DNA from 4 places in the Streptomyces sp. NBC_00250 genome. Region 1 is predicted to be linked to each of the others. Evidence: riboswitches for the same ligand, from Rfam matches in the RefSeq annotation. Region 1 holds a riboswitch; each other region holds the start of a gene.

Region 1 (7,016 bases):
GGTCGGCGCCGCCGCCGGTCGCCCGTCCGTCGGTCACGACGACGAGCAGCGGGCGGCGCGAGGGGTCCCGCAGCCGCTCGATACGCAGCACGTCGTGGGCCTTGAGCAGTCCGGCCGACAGCGGCGTACGGCCGCCGGTCGGAAGCTTGTCGAGCCGGGCGGCGGCCGCGTCCACGGACGAGGTCGGCGGCAGCGCGACCTCGGCGTCCCGGCCCCGGAAGGTGATGAGGCCGACCTTGTCGCGCCGCTGGTAGGCGTCGAGCAGCAGGGAGAGCACGGCGCCCTTGACGGCGCTCATCCGCTGCCGGGCCGCCATGGAACCGGAGGCGTCCACGGCGAAGAGCACCAGATTCCCCTCGCGTCCCTCCCGGGTCGCCTGCCGCAGATCGTCCCGGCGGACGACCAGGCCCGGCCCGGTCCGCCCACGGGCCTTCTGGTGCGGGGCGGCGGCCTGCACGGTGGCGGCCAGGTGCAGCTTGGTCAGCGCGCCCCGGGGGCGTACGGATCCGGTGGTACGGCCGTGCTCGGTACGGGCCCGAGAGCGGCGTCCGGCCGCACCCTCGCCGAGCCCGGGGACGCTGAGCACCTTCGTACGGAAGGGCTCGGAGGCGGCGACGGCGGCCCGCTCACCGGAACCGGCCCCTTGGGGAGCGGGTGCGGGAGCGGATTCGGGAGCCGGCGCGGGCGAGGAAGTCTCCTCGGGAGCGGGGGAGTTCTCCGCGGCGGGCCCGTCGCTCTGCGGCGGAACACCCCCACCGGGACCGCCGTCCCCGGGCCCGTCGGGCTCGGGATCCTCGTCCGGCTCCTGGTCCTGGCCCTTGAACTCCTCCAGGGTCTCGTCGAGCTTGTCCTCGTCGAGGCCGGGGGCGTCGAAGGGGGAGCGGCGCCGCCGGTGGGGGAGGGCGAGGAGGGCGGCCTGCCGTACGTCCTCGGAGGTGACCTCGGTGCGGCCGGCCCAGGCGGCGAGCGCGGTCGCGGTGCGGGCCATGACGATGTCGGCACGCATGCCGTCGACCTCGAAGGCGGCGCAGGTGGCGGCGATCTGGAGCAGGACGGCGTCGCCGAGCGTCACCTGGGGCAGCAACGCCCGGGCGGTGACGATCCGTGCCCGCAGCGCGGCCTCGTCCCCGGCCCAGCGGTCGGCGAAGGCGGCGGGGTCGTCCTCGAAGGCGAGCCGCCGACGGACGACCTCGACGCGCTGCTGCGGGTCGCGCGACGCGGCGACCTCGACGGTCAGTCCGAACCGGTCGAGGAGCTGGGGCCTGAGCTCGCCCTCCTCGGGGTTCATGGTGCCGACGAGCAGGAAGCGGGCGGCGTGTCGGACGGAGACGCCTTCGCGCTCGACGTAGGAGGACCCCATGGCGGCGGCGTCGAGCAGATGATCGATGAGGTGATCGCTGAGCAGGTTGACCTCGTCGACGTAGAGAATGCCCCGATGGGCGGCGGCGAGCAGTCCGGGCTCGAAGGCCTTGACCCCTTCGGAGAGCGCCTTCTCGATGTCGAGCGAGCCGACCAGCCGGTCCTCGGAGGCGCCGACGGGCAGCTCGACCATGCGTGCGGGCCGGGTGTCCGCGCCGACGGCCTCGTGGGGCCCGTCGGGGCAGCCCGGGTCGGGCGAGCCCGGATCACAACTGAACCGGCACCCCGCGACGACCGCCACGGCGGGCAACAACTCGGCGAGCGCGCGCACGGCGGTGGACTTGGCGGTCCCCTTCTCACCCCGCACGAGCACACCGCCCACGGCCGGACTGACGGCATTGAGCAGCAGCGCGAGCCGCAGGTCGTCCATACCGACGACGGCGGTGAACGGATACCGGGAACTCATCGGCTGGTCACTCCTTCAGATCGCGAATGTTCGAACGACGACCCGAGGCCGCCAACGGTGAGCAGGGCCCCACGGGGGCCACCCGCGGGATTCTCGACACGCCGCCCCGCGCTCACGGCGCGCCCGGCGGCACGAACGGCAGCCCCGAAGGAGCCCCCTCCTCGATCAGCCGCAGCAGCGCGTCCGTGTCCGCGTGCTCCTCGATCAGATCCCCCAGCTTGTCCAGCTGTTCCTCCCGCAGCGCCCCGAACGACGTGTCCGGCGCCGGTACGAACCGCCGCCCCGCAGCCGCCGCGACCTCGCGCAGGAACGCCCGCCGGAACCCGTCGCTCTCCAGGGAGCCGTGCCAGTGCGTACCCCACACGGCCCCCACCCGGCACCCGTCCAGGAAGGCTTCCCCGCCCAGCACCTCGGCGACCCCGTGGTGGATCTCGTACCCCTCCACCCGCTCCCCGAGCGCCGAGCCGACCGGCCGGGCGAGGGTCTTCTCGGGCGCGAAGCGGACCCGTACGGGCAGCAGCCCGAGGCCGTCGACGGCCCCCGCCCTGGACTCGACCTCGTCTTCGATGTGCTCACCGAGCACCTGGAAGCCGCCACAGATCCCGAGCACCGGCCGTCCCTCGGCGGCGCGCCGCGCCAGCGCGTCGGCGAGGCCCCGCTCCCGCAGCCAGGCCAGCGCCTTCACGGTGCCCCGGGTGCCCGGCACGACCACCAGGTCCGCGTCGACGAGCTCCTCGGCCCGGTCCACGAACCGCACGACGACACCCGGCTCGGCGGCCAGCGCGTCCACGTCCGTGAAGTTGGACATCAGCGGCACCGCGCAGACGGCGACCCGCAGCACGTCCTCACCGACCGGCGGCGCGACGACCGACTCACGGACCGCACCCCGCAGGGAGACCCGCAGGCCGTCCTCCTCGTCGATGCCGAGCCCGTGGGCGTACGGCAGGACGCCGAAGGTCCGCCGCCCGGTCAGCCCGTGCAGCATGTCGAGCCCGGGTTCGAGCAGCGTGACGTCGCCGCGGAACTTGTTCACGAGGTAGCCCGCGATCAGCTCCTGGTCCTCGGGAGAGAGGAGCGCCGTCGTCCCGAAGAACTGGGCGAAGACCCCGCCCCGGTCGATGTCGCCGACCACGACGACGGGCAGCCGCGCGGCCCGCGCGATCCCCATGTTCACGATGTCGGTGCGCCGCAGGTTGATCTCGGCGGGACTTCCCGCTCCCTCGCAGATCACGGCGTCGTAGGTGCTCCGCAGCTCCTCCAGGCAGGCCAGCACCGGCTCGAAGAGCTCCTTCTGCCGTCCCCCGTGGTAGCCCCGGGCGCTCAGCTCGCCGACCGGCTTGCCCATCAGGACGACCTGGCTGGAGCGGTCGCTGCCGGGCTTGAGCAGGACGGGGTTCATCAGCGCGGTGGGTTCCACCCGCGCCGCCTGCGCCTGCATGGCCTGCGCGCGCCCGATCTCGGCCCCCTCCCTCGTGACGAAGGAGTTGAGGGACATGTTCTGTCCCTTGAACGGCGCCACCTTCAGCCCCTTGCGGACCAGCCAGCGGCAGATGCCGGCCGTCACGACGCTCTTGCCGGCGTCGGACGTGGTCCCGGCGACGAGCAGTCCCCCACCCCTCATGCGTTCCTCCGCTTCCGGGCCCCCAGGGCGCCGATGATCAGGCGGCCGCCCACGCAGGCGGCCAGAGTGAGTCCGGTGACCCGTCGCGAGAGCCGTACGGCCCGGTCGATGTCGGCCACGTCGACGGCCCGGCCGTCCCCGTTGAGCACGGGGCGGTGTTCGACCCGTCCGCCGTACGACAGGGTGCCGCCGAGCCGTACGCCGAGCGCGCCCGCGAAGGAGGCCTCGACCGGGCCCGCGTTGGGGCTGGGATGCTTGCCCGCGTCCGCCCGCCAGGCCTTCAGCGCACCCCGCGGGTTCCCGCCGGCGACGGTCGCGAGTACGGCGGTCAGCCGGGCGCCGGGCCAGCCGGCCACGTCGTCGAGGCGGGCCGAGGCCCAGCCGAAGCGGCGGTGGCGCGGGGACTTGTGGCCGACCATCGCGTCGAGGGTGTTGACGGCCCGGAAGCCGACGAGGCCGGGTACGCCCGCGACCGCGCCCCAGAAGAGGGCGCCGACCACGGCGTCGGAGGTGTTCTCGGCGACCGATTCGACGACCGCCCGGGCCATCGCGGGGCCGTCCAGGGACTGCGGGTCGCGCCCGCACAGATGCGGCAGCCGCTCCCGGGCCACGTCCAGGTCCCCGGCGGCGAGCGCCCCGCCGATCGCGCGGGCCTCCCGGCCCAGGGTCGTACCGCCGACGACGGCCCAGACGGCGGCGGCGGTCAGCGCGACGGAGGCGGCCGGGCGGTTGCGTACGGCCCGGGTGGCGAGCGCTCCGAGGGCGACGGCGGAGCCGGCGCAGACGGCGGTGTGCAGGGCACCCCAGCCGCGGTGGTCGTGGTGGAGGCGCTCCTCGACGGCGGCGGCGGCCCGGCCGAACGCGGCGACGGGATGTCCGCGGCGGGGGTCGCCGACGAGCAGATCGACGGCGAGACCCGCGGCCGCTCCGTACGCGAATCCGTCCGGGGAAAGGCGGCTGGTTCTGCTGCGGCCGGGCATGGCGCATGTCCTCACTCAGGGTCCGCGCCCTGGATCGACGTGACCGGCGGCGAGAGTTCCTGACTCCCGGACCCTTCGGATCCGGTCACAGTGGCGGGACCGCGCCGGATTCGCACCGGACTTCCTCTACTGCCGCCGTAATGGCCTCGGCAGTCCACCACGGCCCGAGAACACCCGTCAACTCACCCTTGACCTGCATCGGGTCACTGTGCGAAGCACCACAAACACGGCGCCGAACATACGACGGCCGGGCGGTCCGTACCCGAAGGTGCGGACCGCCCGGCCGTCGTGAGTTCGGACCGTCAGACGACGATCAGATAGATGCCGTACGCCACCGCCGAGAGGCAGAGGGCGAAGCAGGCGTAGGCGCCGGTGCGGGCCAGGGTGGCGGAGCCTCCCTGGGCGGCGGCCTGCTCCTGCTTGGAGAGGCCGATGATGCCGAGGGTGAAGAGGCCCACCAGGGCGACGGTCGCCACGAGGCTGACTCCGAAGACGGAGCCGAGAGCTGCCCAGTCGATCTTCATGTCGTTCGTTCCTTACACCGCTGCGGCGGGGGCGGAGGGCGCGGCCGGGTCGGTGGGAGCCGGGGCGGGGATGGTGGTCTTCAGGTCCTCGTCCGCGACGGCGGCGACGGAACCGGCGGCCGGCGGCGGGGTGACGGCCGCGATGGCGGTGGTCACGACACCCGCGGGCTCGTCGTCGAGGTCGTCGGCGGTGACGTTGTTGTGGTCGACCGGCTTGCGGCGGGACAGCGACCAGATGACACCCGAGCCGGCGATCAGCAGGACCGCGACGGCGGCGATGCCCCAGGGGCCCTGCTTGGTGAGGAACTCGGCACCGGCGCCGACCAGGCCCGCGGCGGGCAGGGTCAGACCCCAGGCGACGAACATCCGGGTCGCGGTCGACCAGCGGACGACACCGCCCTTGCGGCCGAGACCGGCGCCCATCACGGCACCCGAGCAGGACTGGGTGGTGGAGAGGGAGAAGCCGAGGTGCGAGGAGGCCAGGATGACCGTCGCGGCACTGGTCTGGGCGGCGAAGCCCTGCTGCGGCCGGAGGTCGGTGAGGCCCTTGCCCATGGTGCGGATGATGCGCCAGCCACCGAGGTAGGTGCCGGCGGCGATCGCGATGCCGGCGGAGACGATGACCCACATCGGCGGGTTGGAGCCGGGGGCGAGGACGCCGCCGGTGACCAGGGCCAGGGTGATGATGCCCATCGTCTTCTGGGCGTCGTTGGTGCCGTGGGCGAGCGAGACGAGACCGGCGGAGGCGATCTGGCCGACCCGGTAGCCCTTGGCGGTGTGCTTCTCGTCGGTCTTGGCGCCGATCCGGTACGTCAGCTTGGTGGCCAGCATCGCGGCGAGGCCGGCGACGAGCGGCGCGGCGACGGCCGGGATGAGGACCTTGGTGACGATGGTGGAGCCGTTCACCGCCGACCAGCCGGCCGACATGACCGCTGCGCCGATGAGTCCGCCGAAGAGGGCGTGGGAGGAGCTGGACGGCAGTCCGAGCAGCCAGGTCAGCAGGTTCCAGAGGATGGCGCCGACCAGCGCGGCGAAGATCACCTCTGTACGAATGCCCTCTTCGTTGATGATCCCGCCGGAGATCGTCTTGGCGACCTCCACGGACAGGAACGCGCCGACGAGGTTCAGCACGGCGGACATGGCCACCGCCGTCTTCGGCTTGAGTGCACCGGTCGAGATGGTCGTGGCCATCGCGTTCGCGGTGTCGTGGAAACCGTTCGTGAAATCGAACACGAGAGCTGTCACGACCACAATGGCGAGCAGCAGCGTGATGTGTTCCATTTACCCAGGCAATCGTTTGACGTCAGTGGCAAGCCGAACGTAGGCAACCTGGGTGAACGGAAGGTGAACTGGGCCGGGCGACGTGGTGTCCCTATCCGGTGTCAAGGCATTCCGCTTAGCCCTCGTCCCGGGCAGGTGTCCACGATGCGGTCACCCCGCAACCCCGGGTAATCCGGGCCATCGCCGGGCACATGCGACCTGACCCGGTTTCTCCTCCGGCACCCGGTTCCGCTCCCCGGACCGAACCATCCGCACGGAGGACCCCGCCGAGGAGACCCATGTCACTCTCCCGAGGGGCCCGTCGCGCTTCCGAGGGGGCTCCCGCCGGGCAGGGCCTCCGGGGGCCGTCCGGGTCCGTCCGGTGGCAGTCCGCCCGGACCCTGTCGAGACTGGGAGCGTGCGCCCGGCTACAGCGACGGCAGCGGCCGTCACCACCCTGCTCGGTGTCGGCGCGGCCGCGATCGCGGTCGGCCGGTACGCCAGCGACGTCGCCCTCAAGGCGCCGTCCGGACGTCCCCTGCCCGGAGATCCCAAACTCACCGTGCACGCCACGGGCCCCGACCGCATCACCCTCACCCGCAGCCTCGCCTCGCTGCGCCCCGGTACGTACGGCATCGAGGGCCACGGCCAGCACGCCGTCGTCGGCCCCGTCCTCGACCGGGTCCCGCACACCGCCGACACCGTCGTCCGGCGCCTCGAACGGGTCGAGCTCGGGGTGATCGGTCCCGGCTCCCGCGTCCGGTTCACCCCCCAGCTGCACATCGGCACGCCGATCAGCGCCCTCG
Region 2 (7,016 bases), 1.5 Mb from region 1:
GGCCTACGGCCCCAGCGGCGCCTCGGCCGGGACGGCGAGGGCCTCGCCGTTCACCGGGCCCCCTGGGGTCGACGTCGCTCCCAGCCCTCGGACCACAGGTCGAATCGGGCCTGCTGCTGCGGGAACTCGGCCGCCGCGTCCACGTCGAGTTCGACACCGAGGCCGGGCGCCTCGGAGAGGTGGAAGCAGCCCGTCTCCGGGTCCACCCGCGGGGCGCCCTTGACCACCTTCTTGATCTCGGCGTCCGCGACGGCGAACGGGTCCGAGCCCGCGATGTGGTTCGCCTCGGCCTCGCCGAGATAGCCGAGGAGCGCGTCGGTGTGCCCGAGCATCCGGGTCTCGCCGACCCCGTTCAGGCCCTCGTCCGTGTGGAACAGGACGTAGGTCAGGTTGCGCCACGGCGTTGCGGCGACGTGCGTGCTGATTCCCGTGATCCGCACAGCGGTTGCCCCTTGCCGCTCGTTCGATATTTCGTCATGCATTCGAAATTCTGGCGCGACAGTAGGGAGACCGCACGAGGGGCGTCAAGAGGTCGGACCACCCGCGTACGCAGGCCGCCTCATGGGGGACGAAGGCCTCCGTGTCGACCGCGACGGGTCCGCGGAGTGCGGTCTCCGTCGGCACCCAGGCCCGCCGATGCTCGATCTGCGGCGGGCAGCAGTGGACGGCGCGGTCGACCAGGCGCGTAGATCGGTCGATAATGGACCCTATGTCCCAGAAATCCGCCAGGAAGCCGCATGAACCGTCGACCTTGACGGTCAAGGGGCGGGACATGCGCCTGCGCACCATCGGTTTCGTGGTTCTCGCCGCCCTGGCCATCTGGTTCATCGCGGCCAATACCGGTTCGGTCACCGTCAGGCTGTGGGTCCCGTCGGTCACGCTTCCGCTCTGGATCGTCCTCACCGTCACCCTCCTCGTGGGCGTCGTCCTCGGCCTGCTCATCGCCCGGCGCCGCGCACAACGGTGAGGCGGTGTGGTCGACGAGGTCGCGGACGCCCTGTTCACGGTGCGGTGTGGTCGACGAGGCCACGGACGCCCTGTTCACGGTCCGGCATGCGGTCAGAGGTGTGCAGTCCTCGTTCGCGCGCCTAAGGTGGCGGTGCAGCTGGTTCGCCCCGTCCGCCAGGCGGGAGGCGTCGTAAGAGGGAACCCGGTGAGAATCCGGGACTGCCCCGCAGCGGTGAGCGGGAACGACCGCCGTCATACGCACTGGGACCGGACAACGGTCCTGGGAAGCGACGGCCAGTAGGTGTCCTCCACGAGGAGGGCGTGCCCGTGAGTCCGAAGACCTGCCCGTTGCCCGCGCGTGGACGATTCCCGTGCGGCTTTCTCGGTGACCTCGTGGGCGGGTCGGCGTACACAGCGAGCGGCACGCGCGGGACCCTCCGCGACGTGGGCCGCCCGTTCTGTCGTCTCCTTCGCGTCCGCGTTCCGTCCCCGGGATGTTCTGGACACATCTCGCGAAGGAGAGTTCCGTGACACCGAAGCCCGCAGCCGCGGCAGCACGAGCCACCGTGTACGGGTACCCCCGTCAGGGGCAGAACCGTGAACTGAAGAAGGCCGTCGAGGGCTACTGGAAGGGCCGCGTCACCGCTGACGCCCTTCGTCGGACCGCGGCCGGCCTGCGCCGATCGAACTGGCAGCGGCTGACCGAGGCCGGCATCAACGAAGTGCCGACCGGTGACTTCTCGTACTACGACCACGTCCTGGACACCAGCGTCATGGTCGGCGCCGTCCCGGCTCGCCACCGCGCCGCCGTCGAGGCGGGCACCCTCGACGGGTACTTCGCGATGGCCCGCGGCACGCAGGACGTCGCCCCGCTGGAGATGACCAAGTGGTTCGACACCAACTACCACTACCTGGTCCCCGAGCTCGGCCCCGACACCACGTTCACCGCCGACTCCCGCAAGCAGGTCGCCGAGCTGAAGGAGGCCCTCGCCCTCGGGCACACCGCCCGCCCGGTCCTCGTCGGCCCCCTCACCTACCTACTGCTCGGCAAGCCCGCCCCCGGCGTGGCCGGGGACTTCGAGCCGCTGACCCTCCTCGACCGGCTGCTGCCGGTGTACGCCCAGGTGCTCGCCGACCTCCGCGCGGCCGGCGCCGAGTGGGTGCAACTGGACGAACCCGCCCTGGTCCAGGACCGCACCCCGGCCGAGCTGAACGCCGCCGCCCGCGCCTACCGCGACCTGGGTCGTGCCACCGACCGGCCCAGGCTGCTCGTCGCCTCGTACTTCGACCGGCTCGGCGACGCCCTCCCGGTACTCGCCGCAGCCCCCGTCGAAGGTCTCGCCCTCGACTTCACCGGGGCCGCCGCAGCGAACCTCGACGACCTCGCCACGGTCGGCGGGCTGCCCGGCAAGCGCCTGGTCGCGGGCGTGGTCAACGGCCGCAACATCTGGATCAACGACTACCGGAAGTCCCTGGCCACTCTCGGCACCCTGCTCGGGCTCGCCGACCAGGTCGACGTCGCCGCCTCCTGCTCGCTGCTCCACGTGCCGCTGGACGCGACCGCCGAACGGGACATCGACCCGCAGATCCGGCGCTGGCTGTCCTTCGCCCGCCAGAAGGCCACCGAGGTCTCCACCCTCGCCCGTGGACTCGCCCAGGGCACCGGCGTGATCACCGCCGAGCTGGCCGCCAACCGCGCCGGCCTCGCCTCCCGAGCCGGCTCCGCCCTCACCCACGACCCCGCGGTCCGCGCCCGTACCGCGGCCGTCACCGACGCGGACGGTCGGCGTTCCCAGCCGTATGCGGTGCGGGCCACCGCCCAGCGTGCCCTCCTGGGGCTTCCCGTGCTGCCGACCACCACCATCGGCTCGTTCCCGCAGACCGAGGAGCTCCGCGTGGCCCGCGCCGACCTGCGCGCCGGCCGGATCGACGCCGCCGCGTACGAGGAGCGGATCAAGGACGAGATCCGCGAGGTCCTCTCCTTCCAGGAGAAGACCGGCGTCGACGTGCTCGTGCACGGCGAGCCCGAACGCAACGACATGGTGCAGTACTTCGCCGAGCAGCTCACCGGCTATCTGGCCACCCAGCACGGCTGGGTCCAGTCGTACGGCACCCGCTACGTCCGGCCCCCGGTCCTGGCCGGGGACATCTCCCGCCCCGAACCGATGACCGTGCGATGGACGACGTACGCCCGGTCGCAGACCTCGAAGCCCGTCAAGGGCATGCTGACCGGCCCGGTGACCATGCTCGCCTGGTCCTTCGTACGCGACGACCAGCCGCTCGGGGAGACCGCCCGGCAGGTGGCACTCGCCCTGCGCGACGAGGTCGACGACCTTGAGGCGGCGGGCACATCGGTCATCCAGGTCGACGAACCGGCCCTGCGCGAGACGCTCCCGCTGCGCGCCGCCGACCATGCGGGCTACCTGGCCTGGGCGACCGAGTCCTTCCGCCTCACCACCAGCGGCGTCCGGCCGGACACCCAGATCCACACCCACATGTGCTACGCCGAGTTCGGCGACATCGTCCAGGCCATCGACGACCTCGACGCCGACGTCATCAGCCTGGAGGCGGCCCGCTCCCACATGCAGGTCGCCGACGAACTCGCCGAGCACGGCTACCCGCGCGAGGCCGGACCCGGCGTCTGGGACATCCACTCCCCGCGCGTCCCCAGCACCGAGGAGGCGGCCGCCCTCCTCCGCAAGGGACTCGAAGCCATCCCCGCCGAGCGCCTGTGGGTCAACCCCGACTGCGGCCTGAAGACCCGAGGTTGGCCCGAGACCAGGGCCTCGCTGGAGAACCTCGTCGCCGCCGCCCGTGAAGTCCGCGCGGACCTGGCCGATGCCGACGTGACCGCCTGATCCCGCGGGTCCGGGTCGGGCGCCCCGCGCGCCCGACCCGGATCGGCACGCCCCGCCCCGCCCCGGCACCACGGCCACAGGTCGCGGGCGCCCGGCTTCGTCGAGTTCGGGCGCCGACCCGTTGTCGAACTCACGTCACCGGTGCCTCGCTCGACCCTGTCCGCCGACATACGGTAGGCGTGGTCCTCCCCCGCGCTGTGCGCCGCAGCCGACAGACGCAGCCGCAGTCCCACCCCACGGCGAAGGAACCCTGACGCGACAGAGGAGTCCGCGATGGGAATGTACGAGGATGTCTTCCGCGCCAGCATGGAAGACCCGGAGAACTTCTGGCTCGACGCCGCCGGGGGCATCGACTGGGATGTCGTTCCCCGGAGAGCACTGGACTCCTCGGGCGCGCCCTTCTACCGCTGGTTTCCCGACGGGCGGCTCAACGTCTGCTTCAACGCGCTCGACCGGCACGTCGAAGCGGGCCGCGGCGACCAGCCCGCGCTCGTCTACGACTCCCCCGTCACCGACACCCGTCGGACCTACACCTACGCGCAGCTGCGGGACGAGGTGGCGGTCTTCGCCGGGGCGCTCGCCCGGCTCGGCGTGGGGCGCGGCGACCGGGTGGTGATCTACATGCCGATGGTTCCGGAGGCCGCCGTCGCGATGCTGGCCTGCGCGCGCATCGGCGCGGTCCACTCGGTCGTCTTCGGCGGGTTCGCCCCGCGCGAACTCGCCCTCCGCATCGACGACGCCGCCCCCAAGGTGGTCGTCTCCGCCTCCTGCGGCATCGAAGGCAAGCGTGTCATCGAGTACAAGCCGCTGCTCGACCGGGCGATCGAGCTCGCCGCCCACAAGCCGGAGAAGAGCGTGGTCCTGCAACGGCCGCAGGCGCCGGCCGAGCTGGGGCCCGACGACCTCGACTGGGCCGATTTGGTGGCCGGTTCATCGCCGGCCGCATGCGTTCCCGTACCCGCGAACGATCCCCTGTACATCCTCTACACGTCCGGAACGACCGGAAAGCCCAAGGGAGTGGTGCGTGACTGCGGCGGCCACGCGGTCGCCCTGCACTGGTCGATGGGCGCCGTGTACGACATCGGCGCGGGCGAGACGATGTTCACCGGATCCGACGTGGGCTGGGTCGTCGGTCATTCGTACATCGTCTACGGGCCCCTGCTGGTCGGCGCCACGACCGTCCTGTACGAGGGCAAGCCGGTGGGCACACCGGACGCGGGGCAGTTCTGGCGCGTCGCGGCCGACTACCGGGTCAAGACCATGTTCACGGCGCCCACCGCCTTCCGTGCCATCCGCAAGGAGGACCCGGAGGGAACGCTGGCCGCGGACCACGACCTCTCCCACCTTCGCTACCTCTTCCTCGCCGGCGAGCGCCTCGACCCCGAGACCTATCGCTGGGCGAGCGCTCTCCTGGAGGTCCCGGTGATCGACCACTGGTGGCAGACCGAGACCGGCTGGCCCATCGTCGCCAACCCGGTCGGGATCGAAGCCGCCCCCGTCAAACCCGGCTCTCCCAGCCGCCCGCTGCCCGGCTGGGACGTCCATGTCCTCGACCCCTCGGGCGAGCCGGTACCCGAAGGCGTCGACGGCGCGATCGTGGTCGGACTCCCCCTGCCACCCGGAGCGCTCCCCACCCTCTGGAACGACGACGACCGCTACGTCACCTCCTACCTGTCCGCCTACGACGGCTACTACCTCACGGGCGACAGCGGGCACATCGACGCGGACGGCTACGTCTTCGTCATGGGCCGCACGGACGACGTCATCAACGTCGCCGGACACCGGCTGTCCACGGGCAGCATGGAGGAGGCCCTGGCCGCCCACCCCGACGTCGCCGAGTGCGCGGTCATCGGTGTCGCCGACGCCCTCAAGGGGCAGGTGCCGCGGGGCTTCGTCGTACTGAAAGCCGGTGCCGCCCGCGATCCCGGTGAGGTCGAGGGGGAACTCGTCCAGCTCGTACGCGACCGCATCGGCGCCGTCGCCTCCCTCAAGGACGTGGCGGTCGTGGCAGCTCTGCCCAAGACCCGCTCGGGAAAGATCCTTCGCAAGACGATGCGCGGCATCGCCGACGGCCACGACGAGCCCATCCCCTCCACCGTCGACGACGCGAGCGTCATCGACGCCCTGCGCCCCGTTCTCCGACGCGCCGGTCACACCCCATGAACCGGTCTCGGCCACACGCGCGCTGAAACGGCGGAATCGATCCCGTCGGTGATCGAGGGCATGGGGTGCCGAAGCCGGGGCAGGCGGAGTTCAGGCGGGCACGCCACCCGCCGCGTACGACACACGGAAAAGGGAGGGCGACGAGGGAACCTCACGCCGCCCTCTGCCTACCGGAGGAGTTGTTTTCGCGTGACCGAGCACGTGTGGAGCTACAAGTCGACCGCGGGCCACCTGGCCGGTACCGATCTGACCGGCTACAAGGTCGAGGCGACCGACGGCGGCATCGGGAAGGTGGACAAGCACTCCGACGAGGTCGATGACGCCTATCTGGTCGTGGACACCGGCGCCTGGATCTTCGGCAAGGAAGTCCTCCTGCCGGCCGGCACCGTCGTCCGGATCGATCTGGACGAACGGAAGATCTTCGTCGACGGGACCAAGGAGCAGATCAAGGACGCTCCCGCGTTCCACCGCGACAAGCACTTGGACGACCCCGCCTACCGCCACGAGCTGGGCACCTACTACATGTTGGGCGGCCCGTTCGGTATCCGAATCGTCTGAACCCTCGCGCGACGGAGGGCCCGAACTCGACGAGTTCGGGCCCTCCGTCGTCTGCGCCCGCCCTTCTAACTCCCCTTCAGGACAATGAAGTTGACCGAAGTTGACGTGTCAGGTGCATGACTTATGAGGGGGCGGGAGCATACCGTCGGAAGGCCCCGGAGGATCGGCGACCCGACCGCCAGGTCGACCGGTACCAGCGCCACCCCTGCCCCACTCTCGGTTCCGCCAGGTTCCGGGCCCCCCACGAGTGAAGGAGCAGCATGTCTCCCTACACATGGCTGAAGACGGCCACCGTCGGCTTCGCAGTCGTCCTGGCCACGGCAACGGCCACGACGGCGAACGCCGCACCCACCCCTGTGACGGAACCGTCGACGGCACCCGCGAGCGTGTCGGCAGTGGTGACACTTCGTTACGACGACAGCCGGGCCGGAGGCTGGGAGGCGGCCATCACCGCCGGCGTCGCCTCGTGGAACGCGAACGTCGACAACG
Region 3 (7,016 bases), 1.8 Mb from region 1:
ACCGCCGAGGTGGCGACCGGGAAGTCGAGTGGTGAACCGGTGGCGAGCCGGATGGCCTGCCGCCGGCGTTCCTTCAGGAGCCACTGGCGGCGTTCGCCGAAGGCGGCGGCGAGCCTGCCGACGAAGTCGAGGGCGGCGGGGGTGAGGATCTCGTCGTGTCGGTCGCCTGGGGCGGCAAGGACGCGGACGTGACGGGTCAGGGCGCTGGTGGTCATCGGACTCTCCTGAACTGCGAGCGGGAACGGGGGCGGGCGGGGACGGTCGCTCGCCCCCGTTCATCCGGAGGCGCGGGCCGGTCGAGCGCCGGAGGGCGGGCTAGTGGAACTGCTCTTCCTCGGTGGAGCCGGCGAGCGCGGTCGTCGAGGAGGCCGGGTTGACGGCTGTGGAGACCAGGTCGAAGTAGCCGGTGCCGACCTCGCGCTGGTGCTTCACAGCGGTGAAGCCCTGCGCCTGCGCGGCGAACTCCCGCTCCTGGAGGTCGACATACGCCGTCATGCCGTGGTCCGCGTAGCCGCGGGCGAGCTCGAACATGCCGTGGTTGAGGGAGTGGAAGCCCGCCAGGGTGATGAACTGGAAGCGGTAGCCCATCGCGCCCAACTCCCGCTGGAACTTGGCGATCTGGTCGTCGTCGAGCGAGGCCTTCCAGTTGAAGGACGGCGAGCAGTTGTACGCGAGCATCTGGTCCGGGTGCTGGGCGTGGATCGCCTCGGCGAAGTCGCGGGCCTGCGCCAGGTCCGGGGTGCCGGTCTCGACCCAGATGAGATCGGCGTACGGGGCGTAGGCGAGGCCGCGGGCGATGACGGGCGCCATGCCGTTCTGGACGCGGTAGAAGCCCTCGGCCGTGCGCTCGCCGGTCACGAACCGCGCGTCGCGCTCGTCGACGTCGCTGGTCAGCAGGTTCGCGGCGAGGGCGTCGGTACGGGCGATGACCAGGGTCGGGGTGTCGGCGATGTCCGCCGCGAGCCGGGCCGCGTTGAGGGTCCGGATGTGCTGGGCGGTCGGGACGAGGACCTTGCCGCCGAGATGACCGCACTTCTTCTCCGAGGCCAGCTGGTCCTCGTAGTGGATACCGGCCGCACCCGCCGCGATCATCGCCTTGGTCAGCTCGAAGGCGTTGAGCGGACCGCCGAATCCGGCCTCGGCGTCGGCCACGATCGGCGCCAGCCAGTCGATGCCCTCGTCGGCCGAAGCGGTCGAGCCGCCCTCGGCGGTGGCGATCTGGTCGGCCCGCAGCAGGGCGTTGTTGATCCGACGGACCACCTGGGGAACGGAGTTGACCGGATAGAGGCTCTGGTCGGGGTACGTGTGTCCGGCCTGGTTGGCATCGGCGGCGACCTGCCAGCCCGACAGGTAGATCGCCTGGAGGCCGGCCCGCACCTGCTGGACGGCCTGGCCGCCGGTGAGCGCGCCGAGCGCGTGGACGTAGTCCCGCTCGTGGAGCTGCCGCCAGAGCCGTTCGGCACCGCGCCGGGCCAGGGTGTGCTCCTCGCGGACGCTGCCGGAGAGCCGGACCACGTCCTCCGCGGTGTACGTCCGCTCGATCCCGGCCCAGCGGGGGTCCGTCGCCCAGGCTGCGGCCAGCTTCGCCCCGGCCGTCGCCGCTGCCGTCGTGTTCGTGTCTGCCATGACCGTCACCGTCTCCATGAGTCGTTCGAGCGGGCCGTGCACGTCAAAGGTGCAAAGGCTTGGCACTGTGTGCCGTCGTTTGGGGTGCGGCCCGCCGTCCCTTGTGGAACGAGCTGAGCAATCGCGCCTGACCGCCGACCTGTACCCGCCGGGATCACCGACATCAGGGCATGAATCGCGCCCGGTGGTACCGCCTGCGCCGCCTGGACCGGCGGGCCGCAGGACGACTCTCCCAATGACACTCGGTGCCATCAACCGTGGACGATTGCCAACTTCTGCGCATCTTCTCGCGCGGATCTGCCAAGTTTGCGAAGGCCGTCCCACACGGATTCCGGCGTAGTGTGGGGCGGGAGTCGAGGGGGTCGGGTGAGCAAGACGTATGCGGGTGCGCGGCTTCGGCGGCTGCGCGAGGAGCGGCGGATGAGCCAGGCCGAGCTGGCTCGGGTCCTGGCCATCTCGCCCAGCTACCTGAACCAGATGGAGCACGACTCACGCCCGCTGACCGTTCCCGTCCTGTTGCGGCTCACCGAGGCCTTCGGCGTCGATCCGGGTTTCTTCTCGGAGCGCGACACCAGCCGGCTGGTCGCGGACCTGCGCGAGGCGCTGGCCGGCGAGGTCGCCGAGGCCCGCGTCTCCGCCTCCGATCTCGCCGAGCTGGCTGCCCGGATGCCGGCCGTGGCCCAGGTCCTCCTCGACCTCGGTCGCCGTGGGCAGCGGCTCGCGGAGGGCCTGGCCGGGGTGACGGACGGCCGGGACGGCGACCGCGGCGGCGCCCTCTCCCCGCACGAGGAGATCCGCGAGTTCTTCTACCGTCGCCAGAACTACCTCCACGACACCGACCTCGCCGCCGAGGAACTGGCCCACGGCATCGGGATCCGGCCCGGAGAGGTCGTCCGCGCCCTCTCCGGCAGGCTGGCGGACCGGCACGGTGTACGGGTTGTCGGGGACGCGGCGGCCGGGTCCGAGCGGCTGCACCACTACGAGGAATCCATGCGGGTCCTCCACCTCTCCGCACGGCTGCGGCCCGGCCAGCAGGCCTTTCGGATGGCCACGCAGCTGGCGCTCCTTGAGTACGGGGACGAGCTCGACCGGCTCGCCGCCGAGGACTTCCCGGTCGGCTCCACCCCGCACGGCTTGGCCCGGATCGGCATCGCCAACTACTTCGCGGCCGCGCTGATCCTCCCGTACCGTGCCTTCCACACGGCTGCCGAGACGTTCCGCTACGACATCGAGCGGCTCATCGACCACTTCGGCCTCGGCTACGAGACGGTCTGCCACCGGCTGAGCACCCTCCAGCGCCCCAGGCTGCGCGGGGTCCCCTTCTCCTTCGTCCGCGTCGACCGGGCGGGGAACATGTCCAAGCGGCAGTCCGCGACCGGATTCCACTTCTCCCGCGCGGGCGGCACCTGCCCGCTGTGGAACGTGTACGAGGCCTTCGCCGCGCCCGGCCGGATCCACGTCCAGGTCGCCGCCATGCCCGACGGACAGCGCTTCCTGTGGACGGCCCGCGCCGTCACCCGGCACCGGGGCGGCTGGGGCGAGCCCGGCAAGACCTTCGCCATCGGCCTCGGCTGCGAGATCCGCCACGCGTCCCGGCTCGTCTACTCGGACGGCATCGACCTCGACAACACCGGGGCGGCCACCCCGATCGGGATGGGCTGCCGGCTCTGCGAGCGCCTCGACTGTCCTCAGCGCGCGGTCCCGCCGCTGGGCCGCCCGCTCGCCGTCGACGAGAACACCAGCACCTTCGTCCCGTACAGGGTGGCCGACGACCGGGCGTGAGACCTCGAAAGCCCACGTCCTCAGCCGGTGGGGATCTCAGTCCGAGAGGCCGTCGAGTGCGTCGCCGATCGCCGCGCGCAGAGTGTCGTGCCGCGGGCCGAGCGCGTACCGCTCGTCGCTCCACCGCTCCCTCGGGTACAGCCACACCGGCATCCCCACGAGATCGGCAGACTCCCACTCGTACCGGGGCCAGACGTGGGCGTGCAGGAAACCGTCGGTGTTGCCGAGGATCTCCAGGTTCACGCGCCGGAACGCGGGGTCGAGGCGCCGGCATGCGCGCTCGACGGCTTCGCCGAGGTGGTCCATGTCGGAGAGGAAGCGGAGACGCCGGGCCTTCGAAAGCTCCGAAAGCCGCTGAACAGCCGGATCGTCCGTCAGAAGCACGGAGTACCCGGGGAGGAACTGGACGTCCCCGATGACCGCGAATCCGGCGTGGAGACGCCTGAGAACCGTGGGGTTCTCACTCCGAAGCGCGCTTCCGATGCGATCCGCCCGCCAGTCGATCGTCATGTCGTCCTGCATGTCGTCCTGCATGTCGTCCGTCATGGCAGCCGACCGTACCGGTGCGCGATCGCCTTCAGCCCGCCCTGCCGGAGTGGGGGGTGGACTTACTAGGACGTCCAACTATATGTTCGTGACAAGCCCGCGGTGCAGGGAAGCCGGTGTGAATCCGGCGCGGTCCCGCCACTGTGACCGGGGAGTGTGCTTTCCAGCAGTTGAGGCCACTGACGGCAACCATCCGTCGGGAAGGCCGGAGAGCGCGCGCTGATCCGGGAGTCAGGATACCGGCCGTGGGGTGTTCCGTGTTGTCCACGAGGATGGAGCAGACACGCATGGCACCGGTACGTGACCACGGCCCAGGTGATCCGGCGGAGTACCCGAACGACGAGGCCCTGTCCCCGCGTTCGTGACTCGACGAAGGCGACCGGCCTTCCCCTGTCCCGCGGCCGGACCCGCGAAGCGCACCCCGATCGGTGTCGTGCCGCGCCCCCTTGCCGCGCCTTCCTCGGATCCTCACCTGACGAGAGCAGGCTTCGATGGTCCGCGAACTCACCCATTTCATCGGCGGAAAGCACACCACCGGCACGTCCGGTCTCTTCGCCGACGTGTACGACCCCAACACCGGCGCGGCACAGGCCAGAGTGCCCCTGGCCGGGCGCGCCGACACCGAGGCGGCGATCGCCGACGCCGAGGAGGCCCAGCGGGAGTGGGGCCGGTGGAATCCGCAACGGCGCGCCCGCGTGCTGCTGCGCTTCCTCCAACTCGTCGAAAGCGAAAGGGAGTCCATCGCGCGACTGCTCTCCGCGGAACACGGCAAGACCGTCGCCGACGCCCACGGCGACCTGCAACGCGGCCTGGAAGTGGTCGAGTTCGCTGCGGGAATCCCGCACCTCCTCAAGGGCGAGTTCACCGACAACGCCGGCACCGGCATCGACGTGCACTCGCTCCGCAGCCCGCTGGGCGTCGTCGCCGGGATCACTCCCTTCAACTTCCCGGCGATGATCCCGCTGTGGAAGGCCGCACTCGCCCTGGCCTGCGGGAACGCGTTCATCCTCAAGCCGTCCGAGCGCGATCCCTCCGTACCCCTGAGGCTCGCCGAGCTCTTCCTGGAGGCCGGACTCCCGCCCGGCGTGTTCAACGTCGTCAACGGCGGCGAGGAAGCCGTCGACACCCTCCTCGAAGACCCCCGCGTCCAGGCCATCGGCTTCGTCGGCTCCACGCCGATCGCCGCGCACATCTACGCCACCGCCGCCGCGCACGGCAAGCGCGCGCAGTGCTTCGGCGGTGCCAAGAACCACATGATCGTGATGCCGGACGCCGACCTCGACCAGGCCGCCGACGCGCTGATCGGCGCCGGCTACGGGTCTGCCGGCGAGCGCTGCATGGCGATCTCCGTCGCCGTACCCGTGGGCGAGGAGACCGCCGACGCACTGGTCGCGAAGCTGAAGGACCGCATCGCGGGCCTGCGCATCGGCACCTCCGACGACCCGGACGCCGACTTCGGGCCGCTCGTCAGCCGAGACGCCCTGGACCGCGTCAACCGCTACGTCGGTATCGGTGTCGACGAAGGCGCGGAACTCGTCGTGGACGGACGGGGGTTCAGCCTCCCCGGCCATGAGAACGGCTTCTTCGCGGGCGCCTCGCTCTTCGACCGGGTCACCCCCTCGATGCGGATCTACCAGGAGGAGATCTTCGGCCCGGTGCTGGGCGTCGTACGCGCCGCCGACTACGAGGAGGCCCTGCGGCTGCCCAGCGAGCACCCCTACGGCAACGGGGTGGCGATCTTCACCCGCGACGGCGACACGGCCCGCGATTTCACCCGCCGTGTCGACACCGGCATGGTCGGCGTCAACGTCCCCATCCCGGTCCCCGTGGCGTACCACAGCTTCGGCGGCTGGAAGCGCTCCGGCTTCGGCGACCTGAACCAGCACGGCCCCGACGCCATCCGCTTCTACACCCGGACCAAGACCGTCACCTCGCGCTGGCCCTCCGGGGTCAAGGAGGGCGCGAGCTTCACCATCCCGACGATGGGATGAGCGCCGTGACCACCCTCACCGAGGACCAGCTCGCCCTCGCCGAAGTCACCCTGGACTTCGCCCAGGAACAGCTCGCCCCCCACGCCGTGACCTGGGACCAGGACAAGCACTTCCCCGTCGACGTCATCCGCAGGGCCGCCTCACTCGGACTCGGCGGGGTCTACGTACGGGAGGAGCACGGCGGCTCCGGACTCACCCGGGCCGACGGCGTCCTCGTCTTCGAGACCCTGGCGACCGGCTGCCCCTCCATCGCCGGCTACCTCTCCATCCACAACATGGTCGCCTGGATGATCGACCGGTACGGAGACCACGCCCAGCGCGCCCGATGGCTGCCCGGCCTCTGCTCCGCCGAAGCCCTGGGCAGCTACTGCCTCACCGAACCGGGCGCGGGCTCGGACGCCGCCGCCCTGCGCACCCGCGCCGAGCGGGACGGGGAACACTACGTGCTGACCGGAGTGAAGCAGTTCATCTCCGGCGCCGGCGCCTCCGACGTGTACGTCGTGCTGGCCCGCACCGGAGGGGTCGGCCCGAGCGGGATCTCCGCCTTCGTCGTCGAGAGGGGCGACCCGGGAGTCTCCTTCGGTGGGAACGAACGCAAGATGGGCTGGAACGCCCAGCCCACCCGCCAGGTGGTCCTCGACGGAGTGAGGATTCCCGCCGACCGGCGGCTCGGCGCCGAGGGCGAGGGTTTCCGCATCGCCATGCACGGCCTCAACGGCGGCCGCCTCGGCATCGCCGCCTGCTCCCTCGGCGGCGCCCAGAGCGCACTCGACCGCAGCCTCACCCATCTCGCCGACCGCGAGGCCTTCGGCAGCCGACTGCTCGACGCCCAGGCCCTCCAGTTCCGGCTGGCCGACATGGCCACCGAGCTGACCGCCGCCCGCGCGCTGGTACGGCAGGCCGCGGAGGCCCTCGACCGCGGCGACCCACAGGCTGCGCAGCTCTGCGCCATGGCCAAGCGGTTCGCCACCGACACCGGGTTCTCCGTCGCCGACCGGGCGCTGCAACTCCACGGTGGATACGGCTACTTGAGCGAGTACGGCATCGAGAAGATCGTCCGGGACCTGCGGG
Region 4 (7,016 bases), 2.1 Mb from region 1:
GCTGCGGGCCACCCCGCGCGGGTCGTACGTCACGACGGTCCGGTCGGTGAAGCGGGAGGCGAGCGTGGTGAAGCCGCTCGCGTCCATCGGGGAGCCGATCAGCAGCAGGGGGCGCTCGTCGGTCCCGGTGCCGGGGCGAACGTCGTAGCGCAGGGTCGCGCCGGCGGTGACCAGGGTGCGGGTGTCGGTCTCGGCCATGGTGATGTCTCCTCGGTGGTGGGCGCTTCACGGGGGTAGACCCCCGGCCCCACCGGAACTCATCGGTCGCGCGCCCGTTCGGGCACCCTTTTGCCCGGCGTCCTTACCCGGCGTCTCTACCCGCCGTCGCAGTCATGCTCGGCGGGGTCCACCACGACCCGGCCCAGCAAACCGCGCAGCAAGGTCTGTTCGGCTTCGGTGAGGTCACCGAAGAGCTCGCGCTCCGCCGCGCTCACCGCCGCGTCGACCCGTTCGAGCGCCACCGCGCCCGCCTCGGTGATCTCCACGATGTGACGGCGCCGGTCGGCCGGGTCACGGCGCCGCTCGGCAAGCCCGTCCGACTCCAACTCGTTGAGGATCGCCACCAGTTGACTGGGGTCGACCTCCATGGCGGCGGCCAGTTCCCGCTGACTCATGGATCCGGGGGCGAGCCGCATCAGCGTCATCGCGTTCCTCGGGTGCAGTCCGGCGACGCCCAGGGCCGCGCGGATGCGCGCGCCGGTGAGCTCGCCGCGGAAGGAGAGGAGGAAGCCGAGGCGGTCGGTCGGGAGAGCTGCCATGCCGTCCACCGTAGCAACAACCCTATTGTGGAGCGATGGAAATCGTTGATACAGTTCAACGATTGAAGCTGTCAGATCATTGGAGTACGTCCATGTTCATCGGTTATGTCGTCGTCGCGGCGCTGCTCGCCTTCGCGCTCTCCGCCTCCGCCTTCCTGACCTTCACGCGCAACCCGCAGATCGTCGGCAGCATGACCAAGCTGGACGTGCCGGAGTCCTGGCTGCCGAGACTGGCGAGCCTGAAGGCGGCGGGCGCGCTCGGCCTGCTCGCGGGGCTCGCCGTGCCGGCGCTGGGCGGGGCGGCGGCGATCGGCGTGGCCCTCTACTTCATCGGCGCCCTGATCACCCACCTGCGGGCCAAGGACTACGAGATCGCACCGGTCGTGGTCCTCACCCTGCTCGCGATAGCCGCGCTGGCGCTCCGCACGATCTCCGCCTGAGCCCGAACGGCGCCGGGAAGAGCACCCTGTTGAAGGGGCTCGCGGGTGAACTCGCCCCGGACGCGGGCACGGTGAAGGTGCCCGCCCGGGTGGGAACGCTCGGTCAGGAGACGGCCCCACCCACCGACCCCCGTACGGTGGGCGAGGCCTTCGGAGTGGACCGCACGGACGAACTGCTCGCCCTCGGTCTCTTCTCCGCCGGGGACCTGACGACCCCGGTCCGGTATCTGTCGACAGGACAGCGCCGGAAACTGGAACTGGCGCGCCTCGTCGCCGAACCGGCCGATCTGCTCCTCCTCGACGAGCCGACCGACCATCCGGCCCCGGCGCTCGTGGAGGAGATCGAGGCCGCGCTCGCGCACTACTCGGGCACGCTGGTCGTGGTCACCCACGACCGTCGCCTCAGGGAGGGCTTCCGGGGCCGCCGCCTCGAACTGGCACCGGCCCCGCCCTGGTGAGGAGTCAGTCCTCGTCGGAGGAGTCCGCCGCCCCTTCGAGGTCGCCCTCGGTCTCCAGGAACACCTGGCGCAGGGCGGCCAGGGTCTCCGGGTCCGGCTTCTCCCACATGCCGCGCGACTCGGCTTCGAGGAGCCGCTCCGCGATGCCGTGCAGGGCCCAGGGGTTGGCCTCCTTCAGGAAGGCCTGGTTCTCCGGGTCGAGGACGTACTCCTGGGTGAGCTTGTCGTACATCCAGTCGGCGACGACGCCGGTCGTGGCGTCGTACCCGAAGAGGTAGTCGACGGTCGCCGCCAGCTCGAACGCGCCCTTGTAGCCGTGGCGGCGCATCGCCTCGATCCAGCGCGGGTTGACCACGCGGGCGCGGAAGACCCGGGAGGTCTCCTCGACGAGCGTCCGGGTGCGGACGGTCTCGGGGCGGGTGGAGTCGCCGATGTACGCCTCGGGGGCCGTGCCCTTGAGCGCGCGGACGGTCGCCACCATGCCGCCGTGGTACTGGAAGTAGTCGTCGGAGTCGGCGATGTCGTGCTCGCGGGTGTCGGTGTTCTTCGCGGCCACCGCGATCCGCTTGTACGCCGTCTCCATCTCGGCGCGAGCCGGGCGGCCTTCGAGCCCGCGGCCGTACGCGTAGCCGCCCCACACCGTGTACACCTCGGCGAGGTCCGCGTCCGTACGCCAGTCGCGGGAGTCGATCAGCTGGAGGATGCCCGCGCCGTACGTGCCCGGCCGGGAGCCGAAGATACGGGTCGTGGCGCGCCGCTCGTCGCCGTGCTCGGCGAGGTCGGCCTGGGCGTGCGCCCGGACGTAGTTGTCCTCGGCGGACTCGCCCTCAAGCCCCGCGACGAGCCGGACGGCGTCGTCGAGGAGGCCGATGACGTGCGGGAACGCGTCGCGGAAGAAGCCCGAGATGCGCAGGGTGACGTCGACGCGCGGGCGGCCCAGCTCGGCGAGCGGGATCGGCTCCAGGCCGTTCACCCGGCGCGAGGCCTCGTCCCACAGCGGGCGGACGCCGAGCAGGGCGAGCGCCTCGGCGACGTCGTCACCGGCGGTACGCATCGCGCTGGTGCCCCACAGGGAGAGGCCCACGGACGTCGGCCACTCGCCGTTGTCGGTGCGGTAGCGCTCCAGGAGGGAGTCGGCGAGCGCCTGCCCGGTCTCCCAGGCGAGCCGGGACGGCACGGCCTTCGGGTCGACCGAGTAGAAGTTCCGGCCGGTCGGCAGGACGTTGACCAGGCCGCGCAGCGGCGAACCGGACGGTCCGGCCGGGACGAAGCCGCCGTTCAGGGCGTGCACCGCGTGGGTGAGCTCGTCGGTGGTGGCGGCCAGGCGCGGCACGACCTGCTCGCAGGCGAAGCGCAGCACGGCGTGCACCTCGGAGCCGTACGCGGCCGCCACGGCCGAGATCGCGTCCACGGACCAGCCCGCCGCCTCCATGCCCTCGACCAGCTCGCGGGCCTTCGCCTCCGCCTCGTCGGCGGTCGTGCGGGTCGCTGCCGACTCGTCGAGACCGAGGGCCTCGCGCAGACCGGGCAGCGCCTGCGTGCCGCCCCAGATCTGGCGGGCGCGCAGGATGGAGAGGACCAGGTTGACCCGGGCCTCACCCTCCGGGGCTCCGCCGAGGACGTGCAGACCGTCGCGGATCTGGGCGTCCTTGACCTCGCACAGCCAGCCGTCGACGTGCAGCAGGAAGTCGTCGAAGCCGTCGTCCTCGGGACGCTGCTCCAGGCCCAGGTCGTGGTCGAGCTTGGCGGCCTGGATGAGCGTCCAGATCTGGGCGCGGATCGCGGGCAGCTTCGCCGGGTCCATGGAGGAGATCTGCGCGTACTCGTCGAGCAGCTGCTCCAGGCGCGCGATGTCGCCGTACGAGTCGGCGCGGGCCATCGGCGGCACCAGGTGGTCTACGAGCGTGGCGTGCACGCGGCGCTTGGCCTGGGTGCCCTCGCCCGGGTCGTTGACCAGGAACGGGTAGATCAGCGGGATGTCGCCGAGGGCCGCGTCGGGGCCGCAGGCGGCGGACAGACCGGCGTTCTTGCCGGGCAGCCACTCCAGGTTGCCGTGCTTGCCCAGGTGGACCATGGCGTCGGCGCCGAAGCCGCCGTCCTCGGCGCGGGCGGCGATCCAGCGGTAGGCGGCCAGGTAGTGGTGGGACGGCGGGAGATCGGGGTCGTGGTAGATCGCGATCGGGTTCTCGCCGAAGCCGCGCGGCGGCTGGATGAGGATCAGCAGGTTCCCGCGGCGCAGGGCCGCGAGGACGATGTCGCCCTCCGGGTTGCGCGACCGGTCCAGGAACATCTCGCCGGGCGCCGGGCCCCAGTGCTCCTCGACGTGGGTGCGCAGCTCCTCGGGGAGCGTCGCGTACCAGCGCTTGTAGTCGGCGGCCGGGATGCGGACCGGGTTCTTGGCGAGCTGCTCCTCGGTCAGCCAGTCCTGGTCGTGGCCGCCGGCCTCGATGAGGGCGTAGATCAGCTCGTCGCCGTCGCCGGAGACGAGGCCGGGAAGGTCGGCCTCGGGGCCGAAGTCGTACCCCTCGGCGATCAGTCGGCGCAGGAGCGAGACGGCGGAGGCGGGGGTGTCCAGGCCGACGGCGTTGCCGATGCGGGAGTGCTTCGTCGGGTACGCGGAGAGGACGAGCGCCAGCTTCTTCTCGGCGTTCGGGATGTGCCGGAGCCGGGCGTGCCGGACGGCGATCCCGGCGACGCGGGCCGCGCGTTCGGCGTCGGCGACGTACGCGGGCAGACCGTCCTCGTCGATCTCCTTGAAGGAGAACGGGACGGTGATGAGCCGGCCGTCGAACTCGGGCACGGCGACCTGGCTGGCGGCGTCCAGCGGGGAGAGACCCTCGTCGTTCTCCTCCCAGGCGGCGCGCGAGCCGGTCAGGCAGAGAGCCTGCAGGATCGGCACGTCGAGCGCGGCGAGCGCGCCCGCGTCCCAGGCCTCCTCGTCGCCGCCGGCCTGTGCCTCGGCGGGCTTGGTGCCGCCCGCCGCGAGGACGGTGGTGACGATCGCGTCGGCGGTGCGGAGGCGGTCGAGCAGCTCCGGCTCGGGGGCGCGCAGGGACGCCACGTACAGCGGGAGTGCCTGGGCGCCGGCGTCCTCGATCGCCCGGCACAGCGAGTCGACGAAGGCGGTGTTCCCGCTCATGTGGTGGGCGCGGTAGTAGAGCACCGCGATCGTCGGGCCGTCGGTCGTCCGGGGGGTGCGCTCCAGCGGGCCCCAGGTGGGGGCGGCCGCCGGGGACTCGAAGCCGTGACCGGTGAGCAGGACAGTGTCGGAGAGGAAGCGGGCCAGCTGCTCCAGGTTCGCGGGGCCGCCGTGCGCGAGGTAGGCGTGCGCCTCGGTGGCGACGCCGACGGGGACGGTGGACGCCTCCATCAGCTGCGCGTCGGGGGCCTGTTCGCCGCTGAGGACCACCACCGGCTTTCCGGCGGCGCGAACCGCGTCGAGGCCCTCCTCCCAGGAGCGGAGGCCGCCGAGGAGCCGTACGACGACCAGCTCGGCCTCGGCCAGCAGGCCGGTCAGTTCGGCGAGGGGCAGGCGGGCGGGGTTGGCGAAGCGGTACTCCACCGGGCCGCCGGCCGCGCGGGCGCTGAGCAGGTCGGTGTCGGAGTGCGACAGCAGCAGAAGCATGGCGAGCGCAGGCCTTCCTCGGGGTTGTCCGCGCCCCGGGTGGTCGTATGGGTTGGGCCTCCCCTTGCTCGAGCAAGCCGAGAGCTTGGGGAAGGGAGTTCCTGACTCACCGTCCCGGGAGCGCGCAGACGCACAGCCCGGGTCGGCTCACAGTGGCGGGACCGCGCCGGATTCTCACCGGGCTTCCTCCCCGGGGTCCTGGGACCCCATGCCGTCTGCATAGTAGATCGTGCGGTCGACGGGCCGGGCCGGGTGACGGAGTCGGCCGGATCACACTGCGGATCACACGGCGGGCGGGATCGTGCGCCGGGCCCGCTGCCGGCCCCGGACCGACCGGCCTCCGCCGCCGCGTCGGCTGCCGCGTCGGCCGGATCGCGCCCGGTGGCCGCCCGGTGGCCCGTCGGTATGCTCGCCGCCATGCCGCCCACCCCGCCCCCGACGCCCGACCCGGGCGAACCTCGCATACGGGACCGTGGCGACGCGTGCCCCGGGGCGCTGCGCCTGCACTCCGCCGACGACGGCCGCCTCGCCCGACTCCGCCTGCCCGGAGGCCGCCTGACGTCCCGTCAGGTCGAGCTCCTGGCGGACGCGGCGGAGACTCTGGGCGACGGACGGCTCAGCATCACCTCGCGTGGCAACGCCGAGCTGCGCGGCCTCTCCGAGGACTGCGGGGCCGAGCTGGCGGCGCTCCTCGCCGAGGCGGGCCTGCTGCCCTCCCCCACGCACGAGCGCGTCCGCAACATCGTCGCCTCCCCGGCCGCCGGGCTCGACGGACTCGGCACCTCCGACGTGCAGTTGTGGGCCCGCGAGCTGGACGCGCTGCTGTGCGCCGCGCCCTGGGCGGCGGCGCTTTCCGGCCGATTCCTCTTCGTCCTCGACGACGGACGCGGTGACGTGGCCGGGCTCGGCGGGGATGTGACCTTGGTCGCAGTGACGTCCGGAGCGGCGGAACTGCACGTCGGCGGTCGAGCCGTCCGGCTCTCCGGCTCCGACGCGCCCGCCGCGGCCCTGGCGGTGGCGGGCGGGTTCCTCGCCACGGCGCGGAAGGCCGGAACCGGGGCCTGGCGGGTCCGGGAACTCCCGGAGGGGTACGAGGTGGACATGGCGGAGTCGGGGGTGACGGCGGAGCCCGTCCACGCACCCGTACTCCCCCACGGCTCACCCCCTTCCCCCGGCGTCCTGGGCCCCACCGCCCTCTCCGTGCTCGCGCCCCTCGGCCGTCTCACCGCCGCCCAGCTCCGGGCGCTGCTGCCCGCCGAAGAGGTGCGGCTCACGCCCTGGCGCGGCGTCGTCGTGGTCGGGGCCGGCGCCGACCGGCTGCCCGCCCTCGACGCACACGGCCTGATCACCCGCCCCGACTCCCCCTGGGCCGGTGTCACCGCCTGCACCGGGCGGCCCGGCTGCGCCAAGTCCCTCGCCGACGTCCGCGCGGACGCGGCCCCGGGCCCCGCACCCGGCCGCGGGCACGGGCACGGCCCCGGCCTCCCCGTGCACTTCTCCGGCTGTGAGCGCCGCTGCGGACATCCGCACGGCGACTGGACCGACGTCCTCGCCACCGCCGGCGGCGACTACCTGGTGGACGGCGTCCCCACCCCCCGTACCGCCCTGCCCGAAGCCGTGACCACGGCCCGCACGACGAGATGAGCGAGAGCAACAGGATGTTCGACTACGAGAAGGACGGGGCGGAGATCTACCGCCAGTCCTTTGCCACGATCCGCGCCGAGGCGGATCTGGC

What was found. Region 1 has a riboswitch for cobalamin ahead of OG259_RS31470 (cobalamin biosynthesis protein). Riboswitches for the same ligand answer to the same signal wherever they lie in the genome.
Region 2: it holds a riboswitch for cobalamin, as region 1 does, so the genes downstream of both, metE (5-methyltetrahydropteroyltriglutamate--homocysteine S-methyltransferase) here and OG259_RS31470 (cobalamin biosynthesis protein) in region 1, are expected to answer to the same signal.
Region 3: it holds a riboswitch for cobalamin, as region 1 does, so the genes downstream of both, OG259_RS39590 (CoA-acylating methylmalonate-semialdehyde dehydrogenase) here and OG259_RS31470 (cobalamin biosynthesis protein) in region 1, are expected to answer to the same signal.
Region 4: it holds a riboswitch for cobalamin, as region 1 does, so the genes downstream of both, cobN (cobaltochelatase subunit CobN) here and OG259_RS31470 (cobalamin biosynthesis protein) in region 1, are expected to answer to the same signal.

The regions. Positions count from the first base shown of each region.
Region 1 is NZ_CP108088.1:6,951,379-6,958,394, forward strand. Features, by position in the region: gene OG259_RS31460 (putative cobaltochelatase) at 1-1,825, opposite strand, end outside; gene OG259_RS31465 (cobyric acid synthase) at 1,938-3,446, opposite strand; gene OG259_RS31470 (cobalamin biosynthesis protein) at 3,443-4,426, opposite strand; cobalamin riboswitch at 4,461-4,600, opposite strand; gene OG259_RS31475 (hypothetical protein) at 4,729-4,950, opposite strand; gene OG259_RS31480 (inorganic phosphate transporter) at 4,963-6,231, opposite strand; gene OG259_RS31485 (alpha/beta hydrolase) at 6,629-7,016, shown strand, end outside.
Region 2 is NZ_CP108088.1:8,494,843-8,501,858, reverse strand. Features, by position in the region: partial or broken gene OG259_RS41895 (mandelate racemase/muconate lactonizing enzyme family protein) at 51-248, opposite strand; partial or broken gene OG259_RS41890 (mandelate racemase/muconate lactonizing enzyme family protein) at 243-440, opposite strand; gene OG259_RS38310 (lipopolysaccharide assembly protein LapA domain-containing protein) at 773-967, shown strand; cobalamin riboswitch at 1,090-1,311, shown strand; gene metE (5-methyltetrahydropteroyltriglutamate--homocysteine S-methyltransferase) at 1,476-3,806, shown strand; gene OG259_RS38300 (propionyl-CoA synthetase) at 4,080-5,969, shown strand; gene OG259_RS38295 (PRC-barrel domain-containing protein) at 6,159-6,527, shown strand; gene OG259_RS38290 (snapalysin family zinc-dependent metalloprotease) at 6,788-7,016, shown strand, end outside.
Region 3 is NZ_CP108088.1:8,785,041-8,792,056, forward strand. Features, by position in the region: gene aceB (malate synthase A) at 1-215, opposite strand, end outside; gene aceA (isocitrate lyase) at 316-1,626, opposite strand; gene OG259_RS39580 (short-chain fatty acyl-CoA regulator family protein) at 1,993-3,408, shown strand; gene OG259_RS39585 (diadenosine tetraphosphate hydrolase) at 3,445-3,918, opposite strand; cobalamin riboswitch at 4,038-4,216, shown strand; gene OG259_RS39590 (CoA-acylating methylmalonate-semialdehyde dehydrogenase) at 4,446-5,945, shown strand; gene OG259_RS39595 (acyl-CoA dehydrogenase family protein) at 5,942-7,016, shown strand, end outside.
Region 4 is NZ_CP108088.1:4,870,093-4,877,108, reverse strand. Features, by position in the region: gene OG259_RS22085 (alpha/beta fold hydrolase) at 1-198, opposite strand, end outside; gene OG259_RS22080 (MarR family winged helix-turn-helix transcriptional regulator) at 315-758, opposite strand; gene OG259_RS22075 (DoxX family protein) at 851-1,198, shown strand; partial or broken gene OG259_RS22070 (ATP-binding cassette domain-containing protein) at 1,201-1,656, shown strand; gene cobN (cobaltochelatase subunit CobN) at 1,661-5,281, opposite strand; cobalamin riboswitch at 5,354-5,505, opposite strand; gene OG259_RS22060 (cobalamin biosynthesis protein CobG) at 5,687-6,925, shown strand; gene OG259_RS22055 (precorrin-8X methylmutase) at 6,940-7,016, shown strand, end outside.